DNA from 2 places in the Nocardioides sp. Root151 genome. Region 2 is predicted to be linked to the other one. Evidence: predicted binding sites of a transcription regulator. Region 2 holds the regulator's gene; the other holds the start of a gene.
The links. Region 2 encodes LexA, which represses DNA repair genes until DNA is damaged. Its sites were predicted from a motif close to TCGAACANNTGTTCGA; they were not measured.

Region 1: a site for LexA is predicted at 3,916-3,931, ahead of ASD66_RS03435 (alpha-ketoglutarate-dependent dioxygenase AlkB). Genes of this name have one in related genera too.

What each region holds. Positions count from the first base shown of each region.
Region 1 is NZ_LMGG01000001.1:721,637-729,459, reverse strand. It holds gene ASD66_RS03460 (nuclear transport factor 2 family protein) at 1-348, shown strand, start outside; gene ASD66_RS03455 (hypothetical protein) at 345-950, shown strand; gene ASD66_RS03450 (hypothetical protein) at 1,088-1,726, opposite strand; gene ASD66_RS03445 (hypothetical protein) at 1,823-2,848, shown strand; gene ASD66_RS03440 (YbaB/EbfC family nucleoid-associated protein) at 2,858-3,262, shown strand; gene ASD66_RS03435 (alpha-ketoglutarate-dependent dioxygenase AlkB) at 3,270-3,893, opposite strand; gene ASD66_RS03430 (ABC transporter ATP-binding protein) at 4,014-4,766, shown strand; gene ASD66_RS03425 (ABC transporter permease) at 4,773-7,316, shown strand; gene ASD66_RS03420 (GntR family transcriptional regulator) at 7,441-7,823, shown strand, end outside.
Region 2 is NZ_LMGG01000007.1:383,714-391,536, reverse strand. It holds gene ASD66_RS19470 (ABC transporter ATP-binding protein) at 1-409, shown strand, start outside; gene ASD66_RS19465 (ABC transporter ATP-binding protein) at 406-2,151, shown strand; gene ASD66_RS19460 (thrombospondin type 3 repeat-containing protein) at 2,242-3,420, shown strand; gene ASD66_RS19455 (LysM peptidoglycan-binding domain-containing protein) at 3,616-3,975, shown strand; gene lexA (transcriptional repressor LexA) at 4,211-4,927, shown strand; gene ASD66_RS19445 (FlgD immunoglobulin-like domain containing protein) at 5,093-6,913, shown strand; gene ASD66_RS19440 (zinc-dependent metalloprotease family protein) at 7,053-7,823, shown strand, end outside.

The DNA.
Region 1 (7,823 bases), on a different contig from region 2:
GTGATGAACACCCTCGACTACCGCGACATCGACGGGAGCATCGCGGCGTGGCAGGAGGTCACCACCGGGTTGCTCTACGACCAGACGGTGAACCTGACCGACGAGCAGCGCCAGCTGTTGAAGGAGCAGAAGGCGATCTCGACCGCCAAGGTCGTCGACGCCGCGGTCGTGGACATCACGCCCACCACGGCGACGGTCATCGCCTCACTCGAACTCACCGTGATCGACGACAAGGACCCAGACGCCCAGACGCCACCCAAGCGCAATCGCTACACGGCCGATCTGGCCAAGGTCGACGGTGAATGGAAGCTGGAGAACCTCCAGCAGGTGGCGGTGGATCTCTCATGAGCGGCGAGAAGAACGAAGCAACCGAGACCACTTTCAAAGCACCGACCGAGACCTCAGTGGACACGTCGGCCGGGGCCTCGATGCCGGGCGAATGGCAGCGACTGCTCCGCCGCAACGCGCTGTACGTCGTGGCCGTGGTGTTCCTGCTGGTCGGAGCGTTCGGCTGGCTGGCGAGCCTCGACTCCGAGGAGGAGGCGCCATCCGCCGACAACCACGCGCTGACTGACAAGGCCGCGACCAGCGAGGTCTCGACCGAGGTGTCGCGGGCGCTGACCGGAGTGCTCAGCTATGACTACGCCGACCAGTCGGTCTCGCAGAAGATTGTCGACAACGTGCTCACCGGTGACGCGCGCAAGGAGTACGACGTACTCCTGAAGAACCTCCAGGAGAAGGCGCCCGGGCAGAAGCTGGTGCTCACCGCCCAGGTGCAGGCCGCTGCGGTCAAGGAGCTCAACGACGACAGGGCCACGCTGCTGGTCTTCCTCGACCAGACCAGCAAGCGGGTCGACGACAAGGAGGCCAGCATCTCCGCCGCACAGCTGTCCATCGAGGCGCGCAAGGTCGACGGCGCCTGGACCATCACCCAGCTCCGCCCACTGTGACTCTTCGCCTCGCTGGTTGAGGAGGCGGCGCCAGCGCCGTCTCGAAGCCACTCCGTCTCGGGGGGAGTGGCTTCGAGGCGAGTCTGGTCTCGATGCACCGCCTCGTTCCTCGGCGGCACTCGACCACCGAAAGACCGTCAGTCGCGCGCGGCCACGTGGCGGCGTACGTCGTCCAGGAACTCTGACTCCCGCACGCCCAGGGCGCTCAGCGGGCTCAAGCGGACGACCTCGCCGCTCTCCGCCCTGGTCACCCGCGGATGGAGGAGGTCACGCAGCTGCCGCTCGCGGCGGGCCACCTCCTTGGGTCCGAGGTGGTCGGCGAGGTCCGTCCCCGCGCACGTGACGACCAGGGTTCGTCCCGGTTCCTCATCGGCAACCGCCACGTCCTGGATTCGCTGCCAGGTCGTGGTGAACCTCGTGGTGCTCGACTCGACACGGAGGCCGTCGCTGCCGACCACCAGCCCGTAGCGTCCCGTCGTACTGCGGCGGGTCTGCACGACGACTGCGATGCCTCCCGCAGTCAGCAGGGTGCCGCACACTCCGAGGCCCAGACTCCAGACCACCCGCACCGCGGTCGTCGGTTCGGTGCGCACCCACTCGCCGGCGTCGGACAGCTCCTTCCGCCCGATCAGGCCGGTCCAGAGGTCACCCGTCCAGACCGTGACCGCACCGACCAGGGCGGCCGCTCCGATCAGCAGCAACACCAGCGCCAGGGCATGGGCCTTGAGGGCGCTCCGGGTCGCCACGCGGTAGAGCGTTCGCGAACCCGATTCCATGACCTGACCGTACCCACGCACGAGGCGCTCGAATCCCGGGCGGTTAGGTCCCGCACTTCGGGGTAGGACGTGCGCAACGGATGAGAGGAGCAGACCATGGGTGAAGTCAATCCCGACCAGGTGCTCGCGATCGCCAAGAAGGTCGCAGCTGAACCACACGCCTACGTGCAACGTGCTCACCACACGGTGGCCAACGAGTGTCCACTGCAACCGCTGGCCTTCGGCATCCTGCCGAGCGCGTTCGTCAGCTCGAGCTATGAAGGGGCGCGCGCCTTCATGGGTACGGCGACGGAGCAGGGCACGGAGGCGACCCTCAACCTGGCCCGTGGCCTGGGCGATGTCGCCCGCGCCTACGGCTCGGCCGAGGCGGTGAACACGGTGAACGCATCGCTGCCAGAGCTGCCACCGACCAACATCGACGGCACCGGCGACTCGACGGGCGGCCAGATCGCCGTTGTCGGGGCGGAGGTCGGGCTGCTGGTGATGTGGTCGTTGACCGGCGCCACCATCGTCGGCTGCTCGGCACTGGCGCCCACGGCCCTCGGCGCGATGACGGCGTGGGCCGTTGTGCAGCCCGACGACGCCGCGCTCTCGCGGGCCTTCAGTGCCTGGGGGTCGGCCCGGATGGATTCGCAGATGGCGAAGAACGAGCTCGCCGCCAAGCTGTCCGGCCTCAACGACGCCTGGCCGAGCAGCGAGACGGCCCGCGAGGCCTACGACAGCTGGAAGCTGCTCTACGACAGCAACCTCGACCTGCTGATCCAGAGCCTCCAGGGCGTCGAGACGACCTTCGACAACGTGGTGGACGCGATCGGGACCTCCGAGGACCTCATGTTCGGCATTGTCGTGGGCACCCTGGCGCTCCTGATCACGCTCACCGCGCTCGAGCTGATTCCCGGCGCATCCGCGGTGATCCAGCCGATCAAGCAGCTGGCCGGTCTGGGGTTGACCCTGGGCACGATCGCGACCGTCATCGGCATCGGCGGCCTGGTCTTCGACCTCATCAAGAACCTCAACGAGCAGGCCAACAATGCCGACGGCTTCCAGATCAACCAGCCGGGCAACCAGGCCCAACCCCACTTCGAGCAGCTGCCCCGGATCGACTGGGCCGCGGACATCTAGGAGAGTGCAGTGATCAAGCCCGAAACCGACATGAAGCGCATGCTGGAGCAGATGACTGCGCAGGTCGAGAAGACCAAGGCCGTGGCAAGGGAAGTGGCCGAGCTGCAGGTCGAGGGTGAGGTGGCCGAGGGACACATCAAGGTCACCGTGACGGCGACCGGTTCCCTGGTCGGCGTACACCTCGACCCGAAGGCCATGCGGATGCCCAGCGAGGACCTGGCCGAGGCGATCGTGGAGGCCTCCCGAGTGGCGACCCAGAACGCCGCGGTCCGCGTGCGTGAGATCTGGGCGGAGAACGGGGTGCAGAGCGACCTCGACGTGGCGTCACTGATCCAGGGGTCCGCCGACGTCGAGACAGACATCGACAAGCGTGTGGACGAAGCCAAGGAGGCCATGCGCCGCCACGGGATCTGAGTCGTCGTCAGAACACGTTGAGGGGCCGGAACTGCACCGAGATGCGAGGTCCCGCGTGCGCCGTCTTGGGCACGCAGTGCTCCCAGGTGCGCTGGCAGGATCCGCCCATCACCAGCAGGTCGCCGTGCCCCATCGTGAACGACACCGACGGTCCACCGCCGCGCGGGCGCAGCATCAGCTTGCGTGGGTCGCCGAAGGAGACGATCGCGACCATGGTGTCCTCATGTCGTCCACGACCGATGGTGTCGCCGTGCCAGGCCACTGAGTCGCGACCGTCGCGGTAGTAGCAGCATCCGGCGGTCTCGAACGGCTCACCCAGCTCGGGCAGGTAGTGCGCACTCAACGCGTCACGGGCTGATCCGAGGACGGCGTGGGGCAGCGGCTCGCCCACGCCGTACGTGTGGACCAGACGCGGCACGTCGACGACCCGGTCCCACATCTCGCGCCGCTCCGCGCGCCACGGCACCGTCTCGACCAGTGCGGTGAAGACGTCGTCGGCGCCGGCGATCCAGTTCGGTCGTACGTCGACCCAGGCGCCACGCGAGAGCGTCGTACGCCGAGCAGGCGCCAGACCACCGACGGACGGCGCGGTGGCCACGTCGAACAGGTTGGCCTGGAACTCGACGCTCATGCGTGCAAGGCTAGCAGATTCATCGAACAGGCGTTCGAAGTCGGGGAAGTCCCTGAACCACCCCCGGAACCTGCCAAAAGCAGTGGGAGCCCGGCCCCGCGATCCCCTAGGTTGGAGCCCATGACGAATGGCTCCGCGCCCGCGGCACGCGTGCAGAACCTGACCAAGACCTACGGCACCGGCCAGGCCCTGATCAAGGCGCTCGACGATGTCACGCTCGACCTCGCCGCGGGGGAGTTCACCGCGGTGATGGGCCCGAGCGGTTCGGGCAAGTCGACGCTGATGCACTGCTGTGCGGCGCTCGACACCGCAGACAGCGGCACCGTCCACATCGGCGAGCACCAGCTCAGCGGCATGGGCGACAAGGAGCTCACCCGGTTGCGGCGCGACGAGATCGGCTTCGTCTTCCAGTCCTACAACCTCGTGCCGACGCTGACCGCCGAGGAGAACATCAAGCTGCCGATGGCGATCGCCGGTCGCAAGCCCGACCCCGAGTGGTACGACACGGTGATCTCGACCGTCGACCTCGGCGACCGGCTCGGCCACAAGCCGAACGAGCTCTCCGGCGGCCAGCAGCAACGCGTCGCGGTGGCGCGTGCCCTGGCCAGTCGGCCGAGCATCATGTTCGCCGACGAGCCGACCGGCAACCTCGACTCGAAGTCGGGCGCCGAGGTGCTCGGGTTGCTGCGCACCAGCGTCGACGACTACGGCCAGACGATCGTGATGGTCACCCACGACCCCGTGGCGGCGGCGTACACCGACCGCGTCGTCTTCCTCGCCGACGGTCGCATCGTCGACGAGCTGCGCGACCCCGACCGGGAGCAGATCCTCGGCAAGATGCAGGAGCTCACCGCCCGCGAGCTCGAGGCCTGACCGACGATGTTCAAGGTCACCTGGCGCAACCTGCTGGCCCGCAAGGTGCGGCTGATGCTCTCCGCCTTCGCGATCGTGCTCGGCGTCGCGTTCGTGTCCGGCACGATGATCTTCACCGACGCGATGGGCGGGGCGTTCGACGACATCATCGAGGGCTCCACGGCCGACGTCGAGATCGCGTACGCCGGCGCGGGCGACTTCGACTCCATGCAGGACAACCGCACGATTCCCGCCTCCGTCGTCGCCGACCTCGAGAAGCTGCCCGAGGTCGAGTCGGCGCACCCGCAGAACGTGCTGCAGTCGGTCTTCATCATCGGCAACAACGGCAAGGTGGTCGGTGGCAGCGGCCCGCCCGGGCTCGCCTTCAACCCGACCACGGCGACCTCGATGAACGGCAACCCGGTGCTGGTCACCGCCAAGGGTGAGCTGCCCGACGGCCCCGACGAGATCGCGATCGACGTCGACGCCGCCAAGAAGGCCGACTACGACATCGGCGACACCGTCACGCTGGCCACCGGCGCCACCCCGCCGACGATGAAGGCGAAGCTGACCGGGCTCGTCGAGTTCGGCTCCGGCGGCCTCAACGGCGCGACCCTGACCGTCTTCGACACGAAGTTCCTCCAGAAGAAGTTCTTCGGCGGCCGCGACGTCTACACCTCCATCTCACTGAACGCCGCCGACGGGGTCTCCCAGACCCAGCTGCGCGACGCCGCCCAGAAGGTGCTGCCCAAGGGAGTCGAGGCGCGCACCGGTGACGACGCGGTCGAGGAGAACCAGGCCAGCCTCGACGAGATCCTGGGCTTCCTGAAGACGTTCCTGCTGGTCTTCGCCGGCGTCGCCCTGGTGGTCGGCGTCTTCCTGATCATCAACACCTTCTCGATCCTGGTCGCCCAGCGCAGCCGCGAGCTCGCCCTGCTGCGGGCCCTCGGCGCCTCGCGCGGGCAGGTCAACCGGTCGGTGATCAGCGAGGCGGTCGTGGTCGGGCTGGTCGGGTCGACCCTCGGGCTCGGAGTGGGCTACCTGCTCGCGTTGTTCCTGAGATTCCTGTTCGGGCAGTTCGGGCTCGACCTCGGGGGCGCCGAGTTCCCGGTCACCGGCTGGACCGTCTTCTGGTCGTACGCCGTCGGGCTGGTCGTCACCACGATCGCCGCGGTGCTGCCCGCCGTACGCGCATCCCGCATCCCGCCGATCGCGGCGCTCCGCGACGACGTCGCTCTGCCCGAGGCGACCCTGCGCAAGCGGATGGTCGTCGGCACCGTGCTGGTGGTGCTGGGCGCCGCGGGCATGGCCGGTGGACTGATCGGGTCCGGCACGCTCGGACTGGTGCTGATCGGTGGCGGCATCCTGCTGATCCTGATCGGCGTGGCGCTGATGAGCGCGCTGCTCGGCCGGCCGCTGCTCACCCTCTTCGGCGCGATCTACCGCAGGCTGTTCGGCAGTGTCGGCAACCTCGCCGCGCAGAACACGCTGCGCAACCCGCGCCGCACCGGCGCGACCGCCAGCGCACTGATGATCGGCCTGGCCCTGATGTCGATGATGTCGATCTTCGGGGCGTCGGCGTCGGCGTCGACCGATGCCGCGATCGGCACGTCGCTGACCTCGCAGTTCATCGTCTCCAACGTGGTGGGCCAGCCGTTCTCGCCCGACGTGGCCCGTCAGGTCCGCAAGCTCGACACCGTCGAGGGTGTGGCCTCGGTGCGCCAGGGCTACCCCAAGGTCAAGGGGAGCACCGTCTACGCCGCCGCGATGCGCGCACAGGACATCAAGTTCGCCTTCCGCATCCCGGTCTCGTCGGGCAACCTTGCCGATCTCGGCCCCGGCAAGGCGGCTGTCGCCGAAGGGCAGGCCGAGGACAAGGGGCTCTCCATCGGCGACTCGGTCACCCTCGACTTCCAGGCAGGCAAGGTGAAACTCGAGGTCGTCGCGATCTTCGACGGCGTCGGCGTGGTGCCCGGCAACTACCTCGTCACCCCCGACACGCTCACCAAGGGCGGCCTCGTGCCGCTCGACTCGATGGTCTTCGTGACCAAGAAGGACGGCGCCTCGACCGACGACCTGAAGGACCAGATCGACGAGATCACCAAGGACCTTCCGACCGTCACCGTCAAGGACCCCGAGGGGTACGCCGACGAGCAGAAGACCCAGATCAACCAGTTCCTCTACATGATCTACGGGCTGCTCGGACTGTCGGTGATCATCGCGATCCTCGGCGTCGTCAACACGTTGAGCCTCTCGGTCATCGAGCGCACCCGCGAGGTCGGCCTGCTCCGCGCGGTCGGCCTCAGCCGGCGCCAGCTGCGCACGATGATCCGGCTCGAGTCGGTGGTCGTCGCGGTCTTCGGTGCCCTGCTCGGCATGGTGATGGGCGTGGTCTTCGGGTCCACGCTGGTGTGGGCGCTGGCCGACCAGGGGCTCACCGAGCTCTCGATCCCGTGGGGGCTGCTGGTCGTCTTCGTGGTCGCCTCCGGGGTGCTCGGCGTACTCGCCGCGGTGTTCCCGGCCCGGCGTGCGGCGAAGCTCGACGTGCTGCGGGCGATCGCCACCGAGTAGCCCGAGGGGGTCGTGTCTCCCGGGACGACCTGCCCCAGCCGAACAGTCAGACTCCGTAGTCCCAACGGGTCATCTTCACCGCAAACGCCGGAGAGGCGGGCGCGGGCGCTGCGACACTCGCGACGTGGACCAGGCCCTCGACTTCACGACCGCGCCGCCGCGCAAGCACGTCGCGGTGCGCGAATACGTGCGCGACCTCATCCACGGCCTGCCCGCCGGGTCGCCGGCGCCCTCCGAGCGCGAGCTGGTGCAGCGGTTCGGCGTGGCCCGGATGACGGTCCGTCAGGCCATCGAGGCGCTGGTCGCCGAGGGCCTGCTCGACCGGATCCCCGGCAAGGGCACCTTCGTCAGCGAGCCCCGGACCCGCGTCGGGGAGCTGCGCAGCTTCACCGACGAGATGAGCAGCCGCGGCCTCCTCGCGGAGTCGCAGACCCTCGTCGCCAGGCTCGAGAAGGCCGGCCCCGGCGTGGCGCGCGCGCTGACGATCAGTGAGGGCGACGCCGTGAT
Region 2 (7,823 bases):
CCTCGACGACGACTCCTTGGCGGCCCTGCTCGCGGCCTCGTCGGCGTCCGACGTCGTGGCGCTCTCGCCGGAGGACGTCGACCAGCCGGTCAGCGTCGACGGCAGCACGTGGTCGGGCGGGCAACGCCAACGTGTCGCGCTGGCGCGGGCCCTCGCCGTCGACGTACCGCTGCTGGTGCTGCACGACCCGACCACGGCGGTCGACGCGGTCACCGAGCACCGCATCGCCGCAGGCATCCGCGAGGCGCGCGGCACCGACCGGCGTACGACGTGGCTGATCACCAGCAGCCCCGCACTCCTGGCCCAGGCCGACCGCGTGGTGCTCGTGCGCGAGGGCCGAGTCGTCGCCGAGGGAACCCACCACGACCTCGCCGGGAACCCGGCCTACGCGGAGCTGGTGCTGCGATGAGCCGCGACATCCTGCCCATTGCCGACCGTCGGGAGACCTCACGCCTCGCGTGGCAGCTCATGCGCCACCACCCGGTCGCCCTGGCCCTGGCCACGGCCTCGTTCGCGGTCGCCGGACTGGCCGCACTCGTCGCACCCTGGATGCTCGGCCAGATCGTCGACGCGGTCCGCGAGGACGCCCCGGGATCCGACATCAACCGCTACGCCGTGACCATTGCCGCCGCTGCCGTCCTGGGCGCGGTCGCCACGTGGGCATCGGTGTCGTTCCTGGCCCGCGCGGGCGAACCGGCGCTGGCCGAGCTGCGCGAAGAAGTGCTCGACAAGGCACTCGGCCTCGACTCTGCGCGGGTGGAGGCGGCCGGCACGGGCGACCTGCTCTCGCGCGTCGGTGACGACGCCCGGGCCGTGGCGAACTCGCTGACCGACATCATCCCGACCCTGGTCAACTCGCTGGTGCTGGTCGGCTTCACTGCGGTCGGACTGTTCGCCCTCGACTGGCGACTCGGGCTCGCCGGCCTGGCGACCATCCCGTTCTACGTGATGGGGCTGCGGTGGTACCTCCCGCGTTCCGGCCCGTTCTACGCCCGCGAACGCGTCGCGCAGGGCGAGCGCGCCCAGGCGCTGGTCAGTGGGCTCCAGGGGGCGCCGACCCTGCGCGCCTACGCCCTGGAAGACGCGCACGTCGACGAGATCACCAAGCGCTCCGACGACGCGCGCGAGATCACCGTGACCGTGTTCGCGCTCCTGACCCGCTTCTTCGCCCGGTCGAACCGCGCCGAGCTGATCGGCCTGTGCCTGGTGCTCGGCACCGGCTTCTGGCTGGTCCGGGCCGACGAGGTCACCGTCGGAGCGGTGACCGCTGCCGCGCTCTACTTCCACCGGCTGTTCAACCCGATCGGCGCGCTGCTGTTCATCTTCGACGAGGTGCAGTCCACGGGCGCCTCGCTGGCCCGACTGGCCGGCGTCTCGCTGATGCAGCCACCGCCCACGGGCTCGGCCGTGCCACCCGCGTCGCCCGGCCCGCTCGAGCTGCTCGCGGTCTGCCACGAGTACGTCGAGGGCCGGCCGGTCCTCTCCGAGGTGACGCTGACCATCGCGCCGGGTGAACGGGTCGCGCTCGTCGGCGCCACCGGAGCCGGCAAGACCACCCTCGGTGCGATTGCCGCCGGCGTACTTCCCGCCGGGGCGGGCGCCGTCTCCCTCGCCGGTGTTCCGTACGGCGACCTCGCGCCCGACGCCCTTCGTTCGAAGGTGTCGCTGATCAGCCAGGACGTCCACGTCTTCTCCGGCACCGTGCGCGAGGCGGTCACCCTGGTCGACGCGTCCGCGGGTGACGAGGCGGTGCGTTCGGCACTGGCCGCCGTCTCCGCACTGGGCTGGGTCGACGCCATGCCCGACGGACTCGACACGGTCGTCGGCGACGGCGGACACCCGCTCACCCCTGCGCAGGCCCAGCAGCTGGCGCTGGCCCGGATCGTGTTGGCCGACCCCTGGTTCGTCGTACTCGACGAGGCCACGGCTGAGGCCGGCTCCGCCGGCGCGCGAGACCTTGAGCGGGCCGCACTGGCGGTGACCGAGGGGCGCGGCGCGTTGGTCGTGGCGCACCGGCTCACCCAGTCGGAGTCCGCGGACCGGGTGCTGGTGCTGCACGAGGGCCGGGTCGTCGAATCCGGATCGCACCCAGAGCTGCTGGCTGCCGCGGGAAGGTACGCCGAGCTCTGGGCGGCCTGGTCCGGGGAGTGAGTTCGTGGAATCCGCTCACCCGATGGTGGCCGGTGACCTAGCCTTGTCCGGGCGCCGGGAGGGTGTCGTCGAACCGTGAGGGGTCCCCACATGTCTGTCCGCACGAGCATTGCCCGCACCTGTGTCCTGGCCGTGGTGATCTCCGGCGTCGTCGGTGTCGTGGGGTCCGCGTCGGCTGCCGTGGTGCAGACGCCGTCCTCGAACCTCGCCAGCGGCGACTTCGACGACCTGCCCACCGAGGCGACCTGCACGGTGACCCAGGCTGGTTCAACTGACTCGTCAGACACCGGAACACTGACCCTGACCCAGGAGCAAGGCACGTCACCGATCCTCGGATTGCCGGTACTCAAGGTCACCGCGCGGGTGAACATCTCTGTCGCCAAGCACAAAGACATCGCAGTAGTTCTGAAGAACTCGAGCAAAGCAATTACCCTCTCGAGTTCTGGATTCCTCGGTCTGGGCGGCGGCGACCCCAATTTTACAAATACCGTGTTCGACGATGCAGCAGCAACCAGTATCGACAACGCAGCCTCCCCCCGCACCGGCACTTACAGGCCGAGCGTTCCCCTGAGCGGATTCAACAACTCAGAGACGAACGGCACATGGACGCTCACCTCGAAGAAGGACTCCCTCGCTGGCACGGCGGGCACCATCAGCTCATGGTCACTGACAATCACCTACGACTGCGACTTCGATGACGACACCAGGGCGAACGAGGACGACAATTGTCCCGAGGTCGACAACTACGACCAACGCAACACCGACGGCGACAAGCTGGGTGACGTGTGCGACCCCGACATGGACGGCGACGGCGTGGCCAACGGCGACGACAACTGCCCCAGCAACGCCAACGCCACCCAGCGCGACATGAACCACAACGGCATGGGCGACCCGTGCGACCCCGACGCCGACTCCGACGGCTACGAGAAGGGCGACGCCTGCCCGCTGGCCGCCGCCTACAACGACACCGGCTGCCCGCCGTTGGCCCGCACCGGGACGATCGCCTACGGCGTCCGCGTGAAGCAGTTCAAGGGAGTGCTGCGCTCGCCGGTCAACGCCTGCGTCTCGCGCAAGGTGGTCGAGCTCCGGCGCGTGATGGGGCCGGGTCGTTCGGCGCGAGTGGGCCTGGCCCGCACGTCCACCCGAGGCGTCTGGACGCTGCCCCGCGCCAGGCGCAAGCCCGGCAAGTTCTACGCGCTGATCAAGCCGACATTCCTCACCCAGGGACTGTGCCGGCAGGCCCAGTCGAAGGTGATCCGGGTCCGCTGACGGGTTCCCTGACCCGCCCCGCGACACGTCGAACATTTGTTCGGCCGCTCTCTTGATTCGTTCGAACACATGCTCTACCGTCGTACATGTGTTCGATCGAACGTCTGATCGATCCTCCGCTCCGGAAGTCCGTTGTCGGTGGTCGTCTGTAGACATTCGTCTGACACAGACCACCCCCTTCCCCCGGAGGTCCCGATGAGCACGATGACCCTGAGCCCCGCCATCCAGACGCCGATGCGCCCTGCGCAGCACGGCGCCCGCAACCAGGTCCGCCTCACGCAGCGCGGCCGGCTGGTCGTCTTCGTCGCGGCGATGCTTTTCGTGCTCGCCGCCGCGGTCTTCCTCGGCACCTCGTCGATGGCCACCAACCACGCCGGCGTCGACCAGCCAACCCGCGCAGTGACGGTCCAGCCCGGCGACACGCTCTGGGCGATCGCCGCCGACGTGGCCGACGACGGCGAGGTGCGCGACATGGTGCACACCATCAAGCAGCTCAACGCGCTCGACTCCTCGATGCTGGTCGCCGGCCAGCAGATCTACGTCCCGCTCGACTGAGCCAGGACGCCACTGAAATTTCCGCAGGTCGCCTCGACCCCGGCCTGCGGATGGGGAAGACAAAGGGCGGGACTCCACCACGGAGGCCCGCCCTTTGCGCTCCCCGAACTCCCGAGACCCGACCCGAGAAACTGCTCGAAAACCTTTGCGACACGTTCGAACAGGTGTTTGAAGCCGTCGGGTTTTGGGGCTACGTTGAAAACCCACCAGGAACAGCACTGCGGAAGGCACCCCGATGGCATCGAAGGACAACGTCGCCGAGTTCCCCGACGGCCCCCCGGACGCAACGGGCCTCACCCCCCGCCAGCAGCGCATCCTGAACACGATCCGTGATTCCCTCGAGCGACGCGGCTACCCGCCGAGCATGCGCGAGATCGGCGAGGTGGTCGGGTTGACCAGCTCGTCCTCGGTCTCCCACCAGCTCAAGGTGCTCGAGGCCAAGGGCTTCATCAAGCGCGACCCCAACCGTCCTCGTGCCCTCGAGGTGTTCCTGCCCGAGGTGCTCGCCGCGCGCCGTTCGATCAGCGCGGCAGACGAGTCGCACATCGACGAGACCGGCATCGGTGACGCCATGCCGGCCGCCACCTACGTGCCGATGGTGGGCCGCATCGCCGCTGGTGGCCCGATCCTGGCCGAGGAGCGGGTCGAGGAGATCTTCCCGCTGCCCAAGACCCTGGTGGGCGAGGGCACCCTGTTCATGCTCGAGGTCTCCGGCGACTCGATGATCGACGCCGCCATCTGCAGCGGCGACTACGTCGTGGTCCGCCAGGAGCAGACCGCACGCAACGGCGAGATCGTGGCCGCTCTCATCGACGGCGAGGCCACCGTCAAGACCCTGCAGCGCAAGGACGGCCAGGTCTGGCTGATGCCGCACAACGACGCCTACGACCCGATCGACGGCACCAACGCCTCGATCCTCGGCATCGTCACCGCGGTCCTGCGCCGCGTCTGAACCAGCCACCACAAAGGCGTCGTACGTCGACCGCGCGGTCGTCGTACGACGCCTTTCGTGATTTCGTCGCACACCGCACGTTTCGTGACATAAAGTGTCCGCGGTTCCGGTCTCGGGACATCCAGATCGGCGGAGCTCTCCGCCACGTTTGTGTTCGGGGGAACCATGCGCGCACCACGCCTCTTCGCCACCCTTCTCGCCGCCAGTGTCGTGGGCAGCGGTCTCGTCGGCCTGGCCGGCGCCCCCGCCCAGGCGGAAGACCTGAACGCCACCCTGATCACGCCCACCACGGGTGACCAGGTCAGCGGCGACCTCTCGATCGAGGTGGCCCTGACCGGCACTGACAACGCCATGGTCACCTTCCGCTCCGGGGCCCAGACCAGGAAGCAGATGATCGCCGACTACACGAACGGTGATCCGGTCGACGGCGTGGCTCGCTGGACCCTGCCGAGCTTCGGCCTCGACGCCGGAACGGTCATCACGGTCGCCCCCTGTGGCACGAGCACACCGTCCACCTGCCTGAGCACGCCGACCGACACTGCCACCCTCGACGTCTCCAACCCCGTCACCTGGGACGCCCCTACCGAACCGGTCTTCGTCGACCTCCGATCCGAGGCCCTGCCAAGCGTGACCGTCCACGACGACGGACCGGGAGAGCTCAGCCTCCTCTGGGCGAACCAGGCCCAAGGGCCGGCGCTGGTTCGCGACCAGCCACGGCAGCTGACCGCGTCTCCCTACGCCGACGTCGCCTCCGGAGAGCTCGTCGTCCGCCGATGCATCCGTGACACCAGCGCCACGTTCTACAGCATGTGTGCGAACGAGAACGCCAGCGCCGCGCTGACCGCACGCCGCAACCTGGCCGTATCGGTCTACGACATCAACCCCTACATTCTGAGCCCCAACGGGGACGGACGACTCGACAGGGCGACGGCCACCGTCGAGACCGAGGGGCTCCCCGGTCAGGTCGCCACCTGGCAGCTGGAGACCATCGCTGGTGCCGTGCTGACCGACTCACAGCCGGTCACCCTGGACGCGAGTGGCGACGCCGAGATAACCGTCGATCCCACCGCCTTGGGCGTCACCCCGTCGACCGGGGATCACCGAATCCGGGTGACGACGAGCGCCTCCGATCATGGCCACGACTTCACCGGAGTTGCCTTCGTGGGGTTGGACATCGACGTGACCGCACCCAGCGTGACCAGCGTGTCTCGCAGTCTCACCGGCTTCTTCCCGTACGTCGACGGCTATCGCGACACAGTCACACTGAGGCCGACCATCGACCAAGAGTCCGAGGTCAGCACGATCCGGGTCGCGGTCCTCAATTCCGGTGGCACCGTCGTGCGCAATCTCCCCGCCAGCCCCTCTTGGTTCCGTTGGAACGGTCGCACAACCAGCGGAGCGTACGCCGTTGCGGGCACCTACCGATTCCGGATCACCCTCACCGACGAGCTCGGGAACTCGTCAGTCTTCATCGGCGCCCCGGTGGTGGTCTCGTCCAAGCGACTCATCCGCAAGCACTGGACGCGGACGGTGTCGGCTCAGGCATCCCTGAAGGACAACTGGTCAGGCAGGTGCTCCTCGTTGCGCAGGCCTGGCCTGCGCCGGATGACCGGCTCGGTGGGCTACTACAGCAAGTCGCGCTGCGTCGGCCGCACCCTCAACGACAGGACCGCGATCGGGCTGCACGGCGCCCTGATCCCGGGCGCCTTCAAGTACGAGGGATTCTCCGTCCAGGCCTACGGGGCGGCCGTGAACCCCTCGGCGGGGCATCGGGCCTCCCTGTGGCTGATCAACAACACCACAGCTGAGCCCATCACCGGACGAGCACTGTCCTCACGCCTCGGATGGCACCACGGCGGCACGGCCAGTGCCACGCGGATGCGCTATGGCAACGGTTACGTCTACTGGGTGGTGGCCACGGGGTACGGCCAGCGCTATGACGTGAAGTCCTACAAACTCTCGCTCTACTACTACGTGCTGGGCTGACCACAGCGACCTCCTACAGGACCTTGGTCGGAGGCCGCTACGACGTCAAGAAGTTCCTCATCAAGGTGTTCTACAAGGTCTTGCAATGAGGCCCGACCGCCCGCAGCGTGCCGCAAATCAATCGTGGGAGAATCGCCCAATGCTCCGGACCACAACGCTGACCCTGACCGCCGTGTGCGCCCTCGCCCTGGGCGGCCTGGCCGCCGTACCAGCGACGGGCAGCACCGACGGAGACCACGAGTTCACCTCGGCCGACGGCCAGCGCGTCGATGACTCCGAGCTCTCGACCGCGGCGCGGCTGGCCGGGCAGGCGACCGAGGAGGTCAAGGGCCTGCTCACCGAGGACCCGGCCGCCCGACTGACCGCCGGCGACCGGCTCTACTACGCCGACACCTTCGAGGGCTCCGGCGAAGAGGCCGGCAACGAACCGGTGGCCCGCGCCTCGGCGCCGCTGTCCCAGACGTTCCGGCTGCACTCGCGTCCCGGGTCGCGTCGCACGATCTACCTCGACTTCAACGGCGAGCAGGTCTGCGACTCCGAGTGGAGCGACGGTCTGCGTCCGCGCTGCTACGACGCCGCGGGTTTCGACACCGACGGCCGTTCCGGGTTCAGCGCCGGCGAGCTCCGGGCGATCCAGAGCACGTGGCGCCGGACCGCGGAGGACTACGCGCCGTTCCAGGTCGACGTCACCACCGAGCTTCCGGACGCGGGTGCGCTGACCCGCTCGGGCTCGGCCGATGCGACGTACGGCGTGCACGCGGTGATCACCCGCTCGACCACGGTCCGCAACCAGGTCTGCGGTGGCCCGGGCTGTGCCGGTGTCGCGTTCGTCGGAGTCTTTCCCTACGCGGCGGCCAACAACGCCCGCGTCTTCTGGGTCTTCCCGCGTGAGGTCGACAACCGTCCCCAG